DNA from 2 places in the Mycoplana sp. ABR4_002 genome. Region 2 is predicted to be linked to the other one. Evidence: riboswitches for the same ligand, from Rfam matches in the RefSeq annotation. Region 2 holds a riboswitch; the other holds the start of a gene.
The links. Region 2 has a riboswitch for thiamine pyrophosphate ahead of thiB (thiamine ABC transporter substrate binding subunit). Riboswitches for the same ligand answer to the same signal wherever they lie in the genome.
Positions count from the first base shown of each region.

Region 1: another riboswitch for thiamine pyrophosphate. It lies ahead of thiC (phosphomethylpyrimidine synthase ThiC); the one in region 2 lies ahead of thiB (thiamine ABC transporter substrate binding subunit).

Region 1 is NZ_JBSWVO010000002.1:116,008-124,653, forward strand. Features, by position in the region: gene bioD (dethiobiotin synthase) at 1-63, opposite strand, end outside; gene ACXAGF_RS20810 (8-amino-7-oxononanoate synthase) at 60-1,205, opposite strand; gene bioB (biotin synthase BioB) at 1,202-2,119, opposite strand; gene ACXAGF_RS20820 (GntR family transcriptional regulator) at 2,366-3,034, opposite strand; TPP riboswitch at 3,188-3,328, shown strand; gene thiC (phosphomethylpyrimidine synthase ThiC) at 3,420-5,246, shown strand; gene thiO (glycine oxidase ThiO) at 5,248-6,222, shown strand; gene thiS (sulfur carrier protein ThiS) at 6,219-6,416, shown strand; gene ACXAGF_RS20840 (thiazole synthase) at 6,418-7,191, shown strand; gene ACXAGF_RS20845 (thiamine phosphate synthase) at 7,188-7,793, shown strand; gene ACXAGF_RS20850 (hydroxymethylpyrimidine/phosphomethylpyrimidine kinase) at 7,790-8,596, shown strand; gene ACXAGF_RS20855 (vanadium-dependent haloperoxidase) at 8,584-8,646, opposite strand, start outside.
Region 2 is NZ_JBSWVO010000001.1:3,834,282-3,842,927, forward strand. Features, by position in the region: gene sdhA (succinate dehydrogenase flavoprotein subunit) at 1-1,319, opposite strand, end outside; gene sdhD (succinate dehydrogenase, hydrophobic membrane anchor protein) at 1,326-1,706, opposite strand; gene sdhC (succinate dehydrogenase, cytochrome b556 subunit) at 1,719-2,111, opposite strand; gene ACXAGF_RS18300 (hypothetical protein) at 2,417-3,172, shown strand; gene ACXAGF_RS18305 (ABC-F family ATP-binding cassette domain-containing protein) at 3,246-5,072, opposite strand; gene ACXAGF_RS18310 (thiamine diphosphokinase) at 5,076-5,738, opposite strand; TPP riboswitch at 5,846-5,959, shown strand; gene thiB (thiamine ABC transporter substrate binding subunit) at 5,999-7,009, shown strand; gene thiP (thiamine/thiamine pyrophosphate ABC transporter permease) at 7,093-8,646, shown strand, end outside.

The sequences.
Region 1 (8,646 bases), on a different contig from region 2:
GGCCGAGAAGACCGTCTTGCCGATGCCGGTATCGGTGCCGGTGACCACGAAGCGGGGCGTCATGGTCTTTCCTCCGCCATGATCGTGGCGAGTTGCGCGAACATGCGCGATATCGTCGGCCGGTCGACGTTGAGGGTGACGGCGATCCGCAGCCGGGCCGTGCCCTCGGGCACGGTCGGGGGGCGGATCGCGCGGATGTCGAAGCCGAGGCTGCGCATGCGCGCCGCGACCCGCAGGCACAGAGCATTGTCGCCGATCGATACCGGCAGGATCTGCGAGCCGCTGCCCGCAATGCCGAGCGCGCCGGCGAGTTCGGCATTGGCAAAGGCGCGCAACCCGTCAAGATCGGTGCGGCGCGCGGGCTCGTCCGCAAGCACCTTCACGGCCTCGCGCACGGCTGCGGCCGTCAGCGGCGAAGGCGCCGTCGAATAGATGAAGCCGCGCGCGCGGTTGATGAGAAAGGCGCACAGCACGGCGCTGCCGCCGATCAGCGCGCCGCTGGCGCCGAGCGCCTTGCCGCAGGTATGGATGACAATGACGTTCTCCCGGTCTTTCAATTCCGCGGCGAGACCGCGTCCGCCAGCACCAAAGACGCCCGTGGCATGGGCCTCGTCGATCACCAGGAAGCCGTCGTGTCTGTCGGCGAGGTCGGCGAGGTCCGCCAGGGGTGCGCGGTCGCCGTCCATCGAGTAGAGGCTTTCGGCGGCGATCCATGGATGGCCCGTGCCACCGGTATGCCGCCACCGGCGGATGGCGTCGGCAACGGCCTGGACGTCGTTGTGCCGCGCGGCAGACGACGGCGCCCTGCTCGCGGCAATGCCCTCGTGCATGCTGGCATGGACCAGCGCATCGTGAACGATCAGGTCGTCTCGCCGGGGCAGGGTCGCAAAGAGTGCCGCGTTCGCGGCATAGCCGCTGCCGAAAAAAAGGCAACGCTCCGTGCCGAAGTAGGCCGCGGCCTCGGCCTCGAGCGCTTCGTGCTCGGGGTGGTTGCCGCGCAGCAGCCGTGAGCCGCCGGCACCGACCGGCACGCCGCGTTCGAGCGCGGCGGAAACGGCGGCCTTCAGGCGCGGCGATCCTGCCAGCGCCAGATAGTCGTTCGAGGCGAAGTCGACACCTTTCGGCGGCAGCAATGCCCGGTATCGCCCCTTGCGCTCGAGCCCGGCCAATGTCTGCCGATAGCGTTCGAGACCAGCACAGGTCATGCCGTGTGTTCCGGGGCCATGGGCTGGAGCCCGAGGCGGCGGAACAGGCGCGCGTCGTCGTCCTCACCCGGATTGTCGGCCGTCAGCAGCGTCTCGCCGACAAAGATCGAGTTGGCCCCGGCGAAGAAGCACAGCGCCTGCGTCTCGTCGGTCATTTCGGTTCGGCCGGCCGACAGGCGAACATGGGACCGCGGCATCAGGATGCGCGCAAGCGCGACGGTACGGACAAAGTCGATAGGGTCGATCGGTGCTGCCTCGGCCAGTTTCGACCCGGGGATCGGGATGAGCATGTTGACCGGCACGCTCTCCGGCGGGGAGGGGAGATTGGCGAGCGTCACCAGCATGGCGACGCGGTCGTCGGGCGTCTCGCCCATGCCCAGGATCCCGCCGGCGCAGACCTTGATCCCGGCGTCGCGGACGTTCGCCAGCGTGTCGAGGCGGTCGGCGAAGGTGCGAGTGGTGATGATGTCGCCGTAAAAGCGCTCGGACGTGTCGATGTTGTGGTTGTAGTAGTCCAGACCGGCCTCCGCCAGCACCGCGCTCTGCTGCGGGGACAGCATTCCCAGCGTCATGCAGGTCTCCATGCCGAGCGCCTTGACGCCGTGAACCATCGCAATGAGCGCGTCCATGTCGCGCTCCTTCGGGCTGCGCCAGGCCGCGCCCATGCAATAACGCGTCGCGCCTTCCGCCTTTGCCCGGCGCGCCTCGGCGATGACGCGCTCGACCTCCATCAGCTTCGACGCCTTGAGGCCGGTGGGGTAGTGCGCCGACTGGCTGCAGTAGCCGCAATCCTCTGCGCAGCCCCCGGTCTTGATCGACAACAGCCGGCTCATCTGCACGGCGTTGGGGTCGAAATTCGCCCGATGGACGCAGTGGGCCCGGAAGAGGAGATCGTTGAATGGCAAATTATAGATTTTTTGAGTGTCGGATTGGTTCCACTGCTCGGCAACGGTGCCCGATTGCCGTGCGACCGCGTCCGTATCCCCCGAAGTTCCCTGCAAGCTCGCCCTCCAATTATGCTCGTTATCGATAGAGACTCAATATTATCTATAAATTACTTTAAGGCATGCGAACGCAAGCGCCCTAGGGTAGAAGGCAAGGAGGGTCCCTCGACCTTGAGGCGTGGTGCGTGCGCGGGAAACGACCCTAGTTGAGTTTATCTAGCCGACGATCGCGAAGCCGTCGCGGGTGGTGCCGGAGGCGCTGCGGACCGGCCTTTGCCCGATCCACTGTACATGGCGTTCAAGAACCGTCACCGCGTTCTCCGTTCGCCCCTGGCGCAGGAAAGACAGGATCGCGCGGTGGTCGTGATCGGTCCGGACTTCCCATTCGGAACGCCAGGTGGCGAACAGGAAGCGGGCGCTGGCGGCGTGCAGGTCGTCGATCGCGGCGAGCAGTCGCGGCATGTCGCACGGGGTGAGGATCAGCCGGTGAAAGCGCCGGTTCGCGTCCTCCCACGAGCGGACGTCGCGTGAATTGTCGCCGGCGACGGTCGCCTCCTCGGCCGCGTCCAGCAGGGACGGGGTCAAATGCGGTGCGGCATGCCTGAGCGCGAGGACTTCGAGCGCTGCCCGCATCTGCGCCACCTCGCGCACCGCCGCCAGATCGAACGAGGCGACACGGACCCCGCGCCGCGGTTCGCTGACGACCAGCCCCTGTGCCTCAAGCCTGCGGAAGGCCTCGCGCACCGGTACGTGGCTCGCACCGAATTCCGCGGCAAAGTGATCCTGCCGCAGTTTCATCCCCGGGGCGAGTTCGCCGGTGACGATGCGGTCGGCGAGGACGCGGCTGATGCGGCTGGCAATGGTATCGTCGTTCGCTGCGGTCATGTTTTATAGATAATTCCACGCGTTGCGTTTTGGCTACTGTCCGCCATCGATTCCCAGTGCGCATTGGAATGTGCCCGGCGGCGATGTCAACCGCGGTCCGTGATCTACGGCCCGGCATGCCTTGACCGGGGCCCGCCTATCCGCTTATCTAGCCTCATTCACCAGGGGGGTCCCGACAAGGGGCTGAGATTCTGCTGGCGCGAATGGCGGCCGATGCCGTCCCTCAAGCAGCGCAGTGACCCGTTGAACCTGATCCAGTTCATACTGGCGTAGGGACGGTGCAAGCGCTGAAGAGATTCGAAATCCGCCCGGATTGCGTATCGGCGTCTTTCCATCATTCCGGCTCAAGGACTGGGTCTCCAAACTTAACACTTGGAGCCTCACGATGAACATTGCCGCCAAGACCCCAACACCGACCGTCACCACAGGGCCGCTCCCGGCCTCGACGAAAATTCATGTCCCCGGCGAGATCCACCCCGAGATCCGCGTGCCGATGCGCGAGATCGCCCTGCACCCGACCTCGGGCGAGCCACCGGTCATGGTCTACGATTCTTCCGGTCCCTATACGGACCCGTCGCATGCGGTCTCGATCGAGGCCGGCCTGCCGCAACTGCGCCGGTCATGGATCATCGCCCGCGGCGACGCCGAGGCTTATGACGGCCGCCATGTTAGGCCCGAGGACAACGGCTTTGTGACCGGCGACCGGCTGACGCCGGAATTCCCGATCCGCAACCGGCCGCTGCGTGCCAGGGACGGCAAGGCGGTGACCCAGCTCGCCTATGCCCGCGCCGGGATCATCACCCCGGAGATGGAGTTCATCGCCATTCGCGAGAATATCGGCCGCAAGGCCGCCAGGGAGGCCCTTGTCCGCGACGGCGAAAGCTTTGGCGCCCACATCCCCGACCACGTGACCGCCGAGTTCGTCCGACAGGAGGTTGCCGCGGGTCGCGCCATCATCCCGGCCAACATCAACCACCCGGAAAGCGAACCGATGATCATCGGCCGGAACTTCCTGGTGAAGATCAACGCCAATATCGGCAATTCCGCCGTCACCTCCTCGATGGCCGAGGAAGTGGAGAAGATGGTGTGGGCGACCCGCTGGGGGGCAGACACGATCATGGACCTTTCGACGGGTCGCAACATCCACAACATCCGCGAATGGATCATCCGGAACGCACCGGTCCCGGTCGGCACGGTGCCGCTCTACCAGGCGCTGGAGAAGGTCGGCGGCATCGCCGAAGACCTGACCTGGGAAGTCTACCGCGACACGCTGATCGAGCAGGCCGAACAGGGCGTCGACTACTTCACCATCCATGCCGGCGTGCGGCTCCACTACATCCCGCTCACCGTCAGCCGCGTGACCGGCATCGTCTCGCGCGGCGGCTCGATCATGGCCAAGTGGTGTCTGCATCACCACAAGGAAAGCTTCCTCTACGAGCATTTCGAGGAGATCTGCGACATATGCCGCGCCTATGATGTCTCCTTCTCGCTTGGCGACGGCCTGCGCCCCGGCTCCATCGCGGATGCCAACGACGCCGCGCAATTCGCCGAACTGGAGACGCTGGGCGAACTGACGAAGATCGCCTGGGCCAAGGACTGCCAGGTGATGATCGAAGGCCCCGGCCATGTGCCGATGCACAAGATCAAGGAGAACATGGACAAGCAGCTGAAGGTCTGCGGCGAAGCGCCCTTCTATACGCTCGGGCCGCTGACGACGGACATTGCGCCGGGCTATGACCACATCACTTCCGGCATCGGCGCGGCGATGATCGGCTGGTTCGGCACGGCCATGCTCTGCTACGTCACGCCGAAGGAACACCTCGGCCTGCCGGATCGCAACGACGTGAAGGTGGGCGTCATCACCTACAAGATCGCCGCCCACGCCGCCGACCTTGCCAAGGGGCACCCGGCCGCGCAGGTGCGCGACGACGCGCTGTCGCGTGCCCGTTTCGAGTTCCGTTGGGAGGACCAGTTCAACCTCTCGCTCGATCCGGAGACAGCGCGGTCCTTCCACGACGAGACGCTGCCGAAAGAGGCGCACAAGGTCGCGCATTTCTGCTCCATGTGCGGCCCGAAATTCTGCTCGATGCGGATCTCGCACGATATTCGCGCCGAGGCGCAGAAGGAGGGGCTGGAGGCCATGGCCGCGAAGTATCGCGAGGGCGGGGATCTCTATATGCCGCTCGATGACGGCCGGCAGGCAGGCGAGTGACATGCGCATTCTCGTCAAGGGGGCCGGCGTCGCCGGCCTCACTGCGGCCCATGAGCTTGCCGCGCGCGGGGCGGAGGTAGCGGTCGTCGACCCGCGGCCGGGCTTCGGCCACGCTGCCTCCTGGTTTGCAGGGGGCATGCTCGCGCCCTGGTGCGAGCGCGAGAGCGCAGAAGAAATGGTGCTACTGAGAGGCCGCGACGCGGCCGATTGGTGGGATACAGCACTTCCCGGCGAAGTTCAGCGCAGGGGAACGCTGGTCGTCGCGCCGCCGCGCGATGCGGTCGAACTGAGGCGTTTTGCTTCCCGCACCTCGGGCTACGAATGGCTCGGGGAAACGGAGATTGCGGCGCTGGAGCCCGCCCTTGAGGGTCGGTTCCGGCAGGCCCTGCTCTTCCCGGGCGAGGCGCATCTGGACCCCCGCCGCGCGCTGACGGCCCTCCGGACGAAGCTCGTGGCGGCCGGCGTGCGATTTGTCGAAAAGGCGCAGGCGGAGAACGCATTCGACCGCATCCTCGACTGCACGGGGGCGGCGCGCCTTGCCGATCTTCCGGGGCTGCGCGGGGTGCGCGGCGAGATGCTCTATCTGAGAAGTGCCGAGATCGAGCTTGCCCGACCCGTCCGTCTGCTGCATCCGCGCATACCCGTCTATATCGTGCCGCGCGGCGACGGGCTCTTCATGGTCGGGGCGACGATGATCGAGGCCGACAACGACGGACCGATCACGGCACGCTCGCTGATGGAGCTGCTGAACGCGGCCTATACGCTGCACCCGGCCTTCGCGGAGGCGGCGATTGCCGAGACCGGAACGGGGGTTCGCCCCGCCTTCGCCGACAACTTCCCGCGCGTCGTCAACGCGGGAAGGACCATCACCATCAACGGCCTCTACCGCCACGGCTTCCTGCTGGCACCCGCCATGGCGCGCGAGGCGACCGAGGCCGTGTTCGCCGAACAGCCGAAAGAGAGGAATTTCCCATGAGACTGACCATCAACGGCGAGACCCGGGAGCTCGCACCCGCGACGCTTTCCGAGCTGCTGGCGCTGCTGGAATACGAGGGCGACTGGCTGGCAACGGCCGTCAATGGCGAGCTCGTTCATCGCGAGGAGCGCGCAACCTGGACGCTCAACGACAGCGACCGGATCGAGATCCTGTCGCCGATGCAAGGAGGCTGACATGCTCGAATTGTACGGCACCACGATCTCGTCGCGCCTGCTGCTCGGCACGGCCCGCTACCCCTCCCCGGCGATTCTCGCTGAAGCCACCCGGCGATCGAAGACCGCGGTCGTCACCGTCTCGTTGCGGCGGGAGACCGCCGGCGGCAAGACGGGCGGCGCCTTCTTCGAAATCATCCGCGAACTCGGCGTGCGGGTTCTGCCCAATACGGCGGGCTGCCACAGCGTCCCCGAGGCGGTGCTGACGGCAAAGATGGCGCGCGAGGTCTTTCAGACGAACTGGATCAAGCTGGAGGTGATCGGCCACCACGACACGCTGCAGCCGGATGTCTTCGCGCTCGTCGAGGCGGCGCGTATCCTGATCGCCGAGGGCTTCGAGGTCTTTCCGTACACGACGGATGATCTTGTCGTCGCTGAAAAACTGCTGGAGGCCGGCTGCAAGGTGCTGATGCCCTGGTGCGCGCCGATCGGCAGCGCTGCCGGGCCACTGAACATCACGGCCCTCCGGGCAATGCGCGGACATTTCCCCGACGTGCCGCTGATTGTCGATGCCGGTATCGGGCGTCCCTCGCACGCGGCGACGGTGATGGAACTCGGCTTCGATGCCGTGTTGCTCAACACCGCGGTCGCCGGTGCCGGCGATCCGGTCGCGATGGCGGATGCGTTCGCCAAGGCGATCGAAGCCGGCAATACGGCCCACCGCGCCGGCATGCTCGAACCGCGCGACATGGCCGTCCCCTCCACCCCGGTCATCGGAAAGGCCGTGTTCGCATGAAGCTCGACCCCTTCTATTTGATCGTCGACAGCGCCGCATGGATCGAGCGGCTCGGGCCGCTCGGGGTGAAGCAGGTGCAACTGCGCGTAAAGGACAGGCCGGAGCAAGAACTGCGCGCCGAGATCCGCCAGGCGAAGACGATCTGCGCGGCGCATGGCTGCCAGCTCATCGTCAACGACTATTGGCGGATCGCCATCGAGGAAGGATGCGATTTCGTCCATCTCGGTCAGGAGGATCTGCAGGCCGCCGATCTCGCCGCAATCCGCGCGGCCGGGCTGAAGCTGGGGCTTTCGACCCATGACGACGCGGAGCTGGAAACCGCGCTCGCCGCCCAACCCGACTATGTCGCGCTGGGGCCGGTCTATCCGACCATCCTGAAACAGATGAAGTGGAAGCCGCAGGGGCTGGAGAAGCTGCGGCAGTGGAAGGAAAGGATCGCACCGCTGCCGCTGGTGGCGATCGGCGGGCTCACCGTCGAGCGGCTGGAGGGTGTGTTTGCGCATGGCTGCGACAGCGCGGCCGTCGTCACCGACATCACCCGCCATGACGATCCGCAGGCGCGTACGCGCGAATGGATCGGGGCCACCGCAAAATGGCGATGAACATGCGGCCGCGGGTGCTGGTCGTGGCGGGCTCGGACTCCTCTGGCGGCGCCGGCATTGCCCGGGACATCGCCACGCTGGCCCATTTCGGCGTCGGCGCTTCGCTGGCCGTCACGGCAATCACGGCACAGACGCATGGCGGGGTCGTGGCCGTAGAGCCCGTGTCCGCGCGGCTGGTCGCGGCGCAGATGCGCGCGGCGCTGGCCGCAGATCCGATCGGGGCGATCAAGATCGGGATGATGGCAACCGCTGAAACGGTCGAAGCGATTTCCGAGACGCTTGCGGCACATCCGTCCGTGCCGGTCGTCCTGGATCCCGTGATCGCCAGCACCTCGGGCGCCCGCCTGCTGTCGGCGCCGGGCGTCGAGCACCTGAAGCAGGTGCTCCTGCCGGCCACCCATCTTGTGACGCCGAACCTGCCTGAACTCGCGGCCCTATCGGGCCGCGACCAGACAGAGCGGAACGAGGAAGTGGCGCGCCAGGCCGCGATCCTGCTGGCACTGGGTTGCGGCAACGTGCTGGTAAAGGGCGGGCATGCGCATGGTCCCCAGTCCATCGACACGCTCTACGTCAGGGGGGAACCGCCACGCAAGTTCATCGGCGAGCGACGTCACGCCGTCCTGCGCGGCACCGGCTGCATGCTGGCGAGCGCGATTGCCGCCAATCTGACCATGGGGCAGGATACGATAGCGGCGCTCGCCGCGGCAAAGGCCTACATGGCAGACGGCTTTTCGATCGCCGCAGGCGGGGAGGGGCAACGAGGCGGCCCGCCTGCCGCGCCCGGACCGGGTCAGACGACATAGGGCTTGGTCGAGTGCGGATCGAAACATTCCGCATATGCGTCCGACAGAAC
Region 2 (8,646 bases):
TCGGCGCGATCGATCACCTCGCCCGCGCGGATCGCAGCGGCCCGGCCGAACACCACGAGGTCGATCAGCGAGTTGGAGCCGAGGCGGTTGGCGCCGTGGACGGAGGCGCAACCGGCTTCGCCGACGGCCATGAGGCCGGGCGCAAGCCGCTCCGGATTGGCAGCGTCGGCATTGAGCACCTCACCCCAGTAGTTGGTCGGAATGCCACCCATGTTGTAGTGCACGGTCGGCAGGACCGGGATCGGCTCGCGCGTGACGTCGACGCCGGCAAAGATCTTGGCGCTCTCGGAGATGCCCGGCAGGCGCTCCTGCAGCACGGCCGGATCAAGATGGTCGAGATGCAGGTAGATGTGGTCGCCGTTCTTGCCGACGCCGCGCCCCTCGCGGATTTCCAGCGTCATGCAGCGCGACACCACGTCGCGCGAGGCGAGATCCTTGGCCGACGGCGCATAGCGCTCCATGAAGCGCTCGCCCTGGGAATTGACGAGATAACCGCCCTCGCCACGCGCCCCTTCGGTGATCAGGCAGCCCGAGCCGTAGATGCCGGTCGGATGGAACTGGACGAACTCCATGTCCTGCAGCGGCAGGCCGGCGCGGGCGATCATGCCGCCGCCGTCGCCGGTGCAGGTGTGGGCCGAGGTCGCGGAGAAGTAGGCGCGGCCGTAGCCGCCGGTTGCCAGCACCACCATTTTGGCGGAGAAGCGGTGGATCGTGCCGTCGTCGAGGTTCCAGGCGACGACGCCGGTGCAGCGGCCGTCGGCCGACATGATCAGGTCGATGGCGAAGTATTCGACGAAGAACTCGGCGTTGTTGCGCAGTGACTGGCCATAGAGCGTGTGCAGGATGGCGTGACCGGTGCGGTCGGCAACCGCACAGGTACGCTGCACCGGCGGCCCCTCGCCGTAGTTCTGCATGTGTCCCCCGAACGGGCGCTGGTAGATCTTGCCTTCCTCGTTGCGCGAGAACGGCACGCCGTAATGCTCCAGCTCGTAGACCGCCTTCGGCGCCTCCATCGCCAGGTACTGCATGGCGTCGACGTCGCCGAGCCAGTCCGAGCCCTTGACCGTGTCGTAGAGATGCCACTGCCAGCTATCGGGCGTCATGTTCTGCAGCGAAGCGGCGATGCCGCCCTGGGCGGCCACCGTATGCGAGCGCGTCGGGAAGACCTTGGTGATGCACGCGGTCTTCAGGCCCTGTTCGGCCATTCCGAGGGTTGCGCGCAGACCGGCGCCACCGGCGCCAACGACGACCACGTCAAAGGCATGATCGACATACTGGTACGCTTTGCCGTTCATCGCCGGCGAGGAGTTCGGTGCCATGGTGAATTATCCCGCGAAAGCGATCTTCAGGACGGCGAACAGACAGAGGCCGCCGACAAGAGCCGCAAAGAAGGTATTGAGGATCAGAAGGACGATCTTGATGCCCTCGGCGTGGACGTAGTCCTCGATGATGACCTGCATGCCGAGCTTCATGTGGAAGATGCCGGAGACCACCACCAGCCCCATCACCACCGCCACCACCGGGTGCGACAGCGCGGCCCGGACTTCGGCATAGGGGGCGCCGGCGTAGCAGAGCAGGAATCCGACGAAGAACAGCAGCAGCGGCACGTTGGCGACCGCCGTCAGCCGCTGGCGCCAGAAGTGCTCCGTCCCGTCGCGGGCCGAACCGAGACCGCGGACGCGGCCGAGGGGTGTACGCATGTCCATTGTCTGTCTCCCTCAGCGCACGAGCAGGGCGATGGCCCAGACCAGCACCGTCAGCGTCAGCGACGCGACCAGGGTGGCCTTGGCGATCTTGGTGGCGAAATGCTTCTCATAGCCGTGACCCAGGTCCCACATGAAGTGACGAAGCCCGCCGAGCATGTGATGGAACAGCGCCCAGGTGTAGCCGAGCAGGATCAGCGTGCCGATCCAGGTCCCGAAAAACCAGCTGGCCCAGTTGAACTGGGCCTCGCCGGTGGCCGCGGCAATCAGCCACCATGCGACGAGCACCGTGCCGAAATAAAGCGCGCCGCCCGTGATGCGGTGTACAATCGACATCACCATCGTCGGGATCGGCTTGTAGATTTGGAGATGCGGCGAGAGTGGCCGGCTTTTTGTGACATTCGTCATCAGAACCCTCACGGAAATCCCGGAGAACGGCCCCGATAACTGGACGATTTTACTCCGGAATTGCACTTTGTTGCTGCGCAATGCAATGATTGCGACGTTTAATCACCGAAATGCGGAACCACAAGTATCCTTAAGTCTCAAAATCGATTTAATCGATTAATCCGAAAGGACGATACTGAGGCCCCTCCGCAGCCGTTAACCAATCTTAACGAATGTTACCGAATCGTTAACCAAATCCGTGACTCCGCCGCCGGAATGAGCGAGATTGTAAGGACTCGTTAAGCGTAACCCGGAGGCGAAACAGAATGAGTCTGTTTTCCAGAGCCTGCATGATCGCAATCGCGCTCGCCGCCATCGCCCTGCCGCTTGCATCGGCGCCGCAAGTGGAAGCGCGTGACCGCCATGAGGGCGGCAGCCGCAACCGCGACCGCAACTTCAATTCCACCAGGAGCGACATCACCGGCGGCAACATGCCCTGGCGGACCAACTTGCGCCGAGGCCAGCACAACTCCGCGCGCCACGACGGCGACCGTGATCGCAACCGCGGCGGTCAGCGCGGCAACGACTTCAACTTCACCAGTGGCGACATCACCGGCGGCAACATCAACGACCGCCGCTGGCGGCGCAACAATGGCTGGCGCAACGACTGGCGGTTCGACAGGAACTGGCGCGCCGACCGCAACGACTGGGGGCGCGACTGGAACGGGCCCGTGCGCAACTGGGGCGCGAACTCGCTGGGACCGGACTGGAACTATCGCGGGCGCCCGTACTACGCCGGGCCTTCGCGCCCCTACTATGCCGGACCGGCCTATCCCTACTATCGCGGCCAGTCCGAGGCGCGCGACAACATCTACAACAACTTCTACGGCGGTGCCATCTCCGCCTATGACGATCCCGGCAACGGCGTCTACTTCTACTACGACGAATACGGCGACGGCGGCGGACGGTCCCCGTCCTTCGCCGCGCAGCCGGCGCCCCAGGCCAAGGTGATCTCCATATCGCCACAGACCGAAAACGCCGCCTGCAGTTGGGAGCAGGGCGTCTGCGTCATCCGACCCTAGCGTGACGCGCGCAACCGGCATGGCACGCCCGGACCGTTCCTGAGCAGGAAAGTCCGGGCGGTCGCGGTCGCGGCTACCGTTCGAACTCCTCGCGCAGCATTTCCAGTTCGAGCCACTCCTCCTCCATGCGGTGAAGGTCGGCGCGAAGCGCTTCCAGTTCTCCCGCCAGCCGGTTGAAGCTGGCCGGATCCTTGGCAAACAGCGTCGGGTCGGCCATCCTTTCCTCGCGTTTGGCGAGTTCGGCCTGAACCTTGTCGATCTCCCCGGGCAAGGTCTCGAGCGCGAACTTCTGCTTGTAGGAGAGCTTGCCCCGGCCCTTGTCGGCCGGCTTCTCGGCGGGCGCGCTGTCGGCCGCCTTCGTCCGTTCCGCCTTCTCCACGCGGCGGCGCTCTTCGGCCGCGCCGCGACGCTGCGCCATCATGTCGGTATAGCCGCCGGCATATTCGATCCAGCGGCCGTCCGGCGCCGCGGGGTCGGCGGGGGCGATCGTCGAGGTGACCGTGCGGTCGAGGAAGTCGCGGTCGTGGCTGACGAGGATCACCGTGCCGGGAAAGCCGGCGACGATCTCCTGCAGCAGGTCGAGCGTCTCGATGTCGAGGTCGTTGGTCGGCTCGTCGAGGATCAGCAGGTTGGTCGGACGCGAGAGGATGCGTGCCAGCATCAGCCGCGCCCGCTCGCCGCCCGAGAGATTGCGGATCGGCGTGCGCGCCTGCTCGGGCTGGAACAGGAACTCCTTCATGTAGCCGGTGACATGGCGCTGCTCGCCGTTGACGAGCAGGGTCTCGCCGCGGCCGTCGGTGAGGTAATGCGCCAGCGTGTCGTCCGGGTTGAGGTCCTCGCGGCGCTGGTCGAGGGTGGCGATTTCAAGGTTCGTGCCGAGCCGGACGGCGCCGGCGTCGGGCGCGAGCTGGCCGGTCAGGATCTTCAGCAGCGTCGTCTTGCCCGCGCCGTTCGGCCCGACAAGGCCGATGCAGTCGCCGCGATGGACCCGCAGCGAGAACGGAGCGACGATGGTGCGCTCGCCATAGCGCTTGCTGACCTTGTCGGCTTCGATCACCAGCTTGCCCGATTCCTGGGCATCGGATGCCGTCGCTTGCACCGTGCCCTGCGGCCCCTTGTGACCGCGATGGCGCGCCCGCATGTCCTGCAACTCGCCGAGCCGGCGCATGTTGCGCTTGCGCCGGGCCGTCACGCCATAGCGCAGCCAGTGTTCCTCGCGCTCGATCGCCTTGCCGAGCTTGTGCTGCTCCAGTTCCTCCGCTTCCAGCACCTGGTCGCGCCAGGCCTCGAAATGGGCAAATCCGCGGTCGAGCCGACGCGAAGCGCCGCGGTCGAGCCAGACGGTGGCATTGGAGACCTTCTCGAGGAAGCGGCGGTCGTGCGAGATGACGACCAGCGCCGATCGGCTCTTGACCAGTTCCTCCTCCAGCCATTCGATCGTCGGCAGGTCGAGATGGTTGGTCGGCTCGTCGAGAAGCAGGATGTCGGGCTCCGGCGCCAGCACGCGGGCGAGCGCCGCGCGGCGAGCCTCGCCCCCCGACAGCGTCGTCGGATCCTCTTCGCCGGTCAGCCCGAGATGGGAAAGAAGGTAGGCGACGCGATAGGGGTCGTCACCCGGGCCGAGCCCGGCTTCGGTATAGGCGGACACCGTGGCATAGCCCTCGAAGTCGGGCGCCTGCTCGAGATAGCGGATGGTGGCGGACGGATGGCGGAAAATCGCCCCGGACTGCGGCTCGACCATGCCGGCAGCGATCTTGAGCAGCGTCGACTTGCCCGAGCCGTTGCGGCCGACAAGGCAGATGCGGTCGCCCGGCTCCACCTGGAGGTTCGCGCCGGCGAGCAGCGGCGTGCCGCCGAAGCTCAGGAACGTGTCGTCGAGTTTGAGGATGGGCGGTGCCAACGGTCAGGCTCCTGAATGATCATAGGGCCGGGCCAGCATGACGGCGCGGCCGGAGGCGAGGGTGAGGGTGACGGGGCCGAGGGCCACGTTGGAGACGGTGCGCGAGGAGCCGAACGGCACCTCGAACCCTTCAAGCGGATAGCGCACATTCGCGATCGACAGGCCGGAAAGTGCGGTCAGCCCGAGGACGGAAAAGAGACTGCCCGGCGGCAGGTCGATGGTGGCGCTCCCGGCCTGCAGCGGCCAGGCCTCCTCCGCTCCCGAGGTGAGGACGACGTCCAGGCCGTTCTCCTTCAGCGCCATGGCATGCAACAGGTGCATGAGCGCGTGGTCGCTGCGCTCGCCGCCCAGCCCCCCGGCGAGGATGAGCCTGCGCGCACCACGTTGCAGAGCGGCCGAAACGGCGATCTCGCCATCGGTGGCGTTCTTGGCGGCCGGATAGGGTTCGCGCGGGACATGCGCCCAGGTCTCGAACTCTTCCGCCGAACTGGAGTCGAAGTCGCCGACCCAGACCTCGGGCGTCAGGCCGAGCATCGCCGCGTGGCGTATTCCGCCGTCGGCGGCGATGCAGCGGGCACCGGCGATCGCCGCCAGGAACCGTGGCGTCGGTTCGAGGGTTCCCCCGAGCAGGACAAGAAAGGAATGGTCGGCGCCGGTGTTGGTCATGGGTGCACCGTCTAACGCATGTCTTGGGGGAATGGAAACGGCTTTCGCTGCGAACGGCCGGTGGCGCAAGACGCTTGCAAGCATCGCGCTGCCGGATTAATGCTTGCCCTGCTCTAACGGGGTGCCTTGGATCGCGCGATCCGCCGAAGGCTGAGAGGCTATGCCAACCCGCGGAACCTGATCCGGTTTGTACCGGCGGAGGGATTAGACGGCACATCCAGCGCCCTATTCCCCTTCATGGATCGATTAAGGAGGCGCAGATGCGCAACACAAGGCTTTCCACCCTGTCGCTGCTCGCCGCGGCGTTCATCGCCACCCCCGCGGCTGCTGCGGACAAGACGCTGACCGTCTACACCTACGAGAGCTTCGTCACCGAATGGGGGCCCGGCGCCAAGGTGGCGGCCGCCTTCGAGGAGACCTGCGGCTGCAAGGTCGAATGGATCGGCGTCGCCGACGGCGTCGAGTTGCTGACCCGGCTGAAGCTGGAAGGCGAAGGCACCAGCGCCGATGTCGTCCTCGGCCTCGACACCAATCTCGTCGCCGAGGCCAAGGCGACCGGTCTGTTCGTGCCGCATCAGCTTTCGCCGCAGGGGCTCACCGTTCCCGGCGGCTTTTCCGACGACACCTTCCTGCCTTACGACTACGGCCACTTCGCCGTGGTCTACGACACAGCGGCGCTGAAGGTTCCGCCGGGCAGCCTGAAGGATCTGGTCGAGGGCGATCCCGACGAGAAGATCGTTGTCCAGGATCCCCGCACCTCGACGCCGGGCCTCGGCCTCCTGCTCTGGGTCAAGGCCGTCTACGGCGACAAGGCCGGCGAGGCCTGGGCGAAGCTGAAGGACCGCGTGCTCACCGTTACCCCCGGCTGGTCCGAGGCCTACGGTCTCTTCACCAAGGGCGAGGCGCCGATGGTGCTCTCCTACACGACCTCGCCGGCCTACCACATGGTGGCGGAGGACACCGATCGCTACCAGGCGGCAGCGTTCTCCGAGGGGCACTACGTCCAGATCGAGGTCGCCGGCATGACCAAAACGTCGGATGATCCGGAACTGGCCCGGCGGTTCCTCACCTTCATGACCGGACCCGACTTCCAGTCGATCATTCCGGAGACCAACTGGATGATGCCGGTCGGCGCCACCAAAGAACCGCTGCCGGCCGCCTTCGACAGGCTGGTCAAGCCCGGGAACACGTTCCTGCTCCCCTCGGGCGAGGTGGCGGCCAAGCGCAAGGCCTGGATCGACGAGTGGCTGGCGGCGATGAGCGCCAACTAGGCATTGTCCCCGCCTGCGCAGGTCGGGGCCTGACCCCCGGCTCCGGAGCGGCGGGAAGCGCAACAACGGAGGCGGCTCCCGGCATGTACACCGCGAGCGAAAGCACAGCGATCAGGGGCGCCGGAGCTCTGGCCTTCGGCTTCATCGTGCTGTTCGCCGGACTTGCGACCGCTGTGCTGCTGCTGAACGCCGAGGCCGGCGCCGGCGGCGCCCTGTTCGACGCCTATCTGTTCCGGGTCGCCAGGTTCACGCTGCTGCAGGCGGGCCTGTCGACGCTGCTGGCAGTGGCGCTCGCGGTCCCGGTCGCCCGGGCACTGGCCCGCCGCCGAGAGTTTCCCGGCCGGGCCTGGATCATCCGACTGTCGGTGCTGCCCCTCGGGCTGCCGGCGCTGGTGGCCGCGCTCGGCATCATCGAGGTCTGGGGCCGGCGTGGCATTGTCAACGAGATGTTGGCCCTGACCGGACTCGACAATCCGGTCAGCGTGTATGGGCTTGCAGGCATTCTCATCGCCCATGTCTTCTTCAACCTGCCGCTCGCCGCGCGTCTGCTGCTTGCCGGCCTGGAGCGCATCCCGGCCGAGTACTGGCTCACCGCCGCCAATCTCGGCATGCGTCCGCGCGCGGTGTTCCGCCTGCTCGAATGGCCGGCCATCCGCGGCATCCTGCCGGGGATCGCCGGCCTCGTCTTCATGCTTTGTGCCACCAGCTTCACCGTCGTGCTCACGCTGGGGGGCGGACCCGGCGCCTCGACGATCGAGGTCGCGATCTACCAGGCGCTCCGCTTCGACTTCGACCCGGCGCGCGCCGTCATCCTGTCGGCGCTGCAGATCATCGTCACCGGCACGCTGCTGGCGTTGTTGCAGATGCTGGGAACGCCCGCCGACGAGGCCCCGACGACCGGTCGCGCCGTCCGACGCTTCGACACACGGCAGGGGCGGGTGGCAGACACGCTGGTGATCGCCGCCTTCACGCTGTTCACGGCCGCGCCGCTTGCCGCCGTCCTGACCGCGGGACTATCCGCCGATCTCGTCCGTCTCGCCGGCGACCCGCTGCTGCACCGGGCCCTTTTGACCAGCCTTGCGATCGCCGCAAGCTCGGCCATGCTCTGCCTTGCAGTGGCGATGCCGGCCATTGCCGTGCCGAGACTGGTGCAGTCCGGAGCAACGGGGGCGCCGACCCGATACCTGGCGACCGGCCTGCAGGCGGCCAGTTCGCTGATCCTGCTTGTCCCGCCGGTCGTGGTCGCGACCGGCTGGTTCTTGATGCTGCGCCCGATCGGGGCCACCGGACGTCTCGCCCCCTATGTCGTCGTCGTCATCAATGCCCTGATGGCACTGCCCTTCGTCGTGCGCGTGCTGGCGCCGGCCTATCGAACGCATCTCGCCCGAACCGGCCGGCTCTCGGTCAGCCTCGGCGTCACCGGATGGCGCCGGCTGCGGTGGGTCGACGGGCCGGCATTGAAACGACCGCTGCTGACGGGCTTCGCCTTCGCCATGGCGCTCTCGCTCGGCGATCTCAGCGCCATCGCCATCTTCGGCGCGGAAGGATTTGTTACACTGCCCTGGCTGCTGTTCAGCCGCATGGGAAGCTATCGCACCGCCGATGCGGCCGGTATCGCGCTGCTGCTGGGTCTCGTC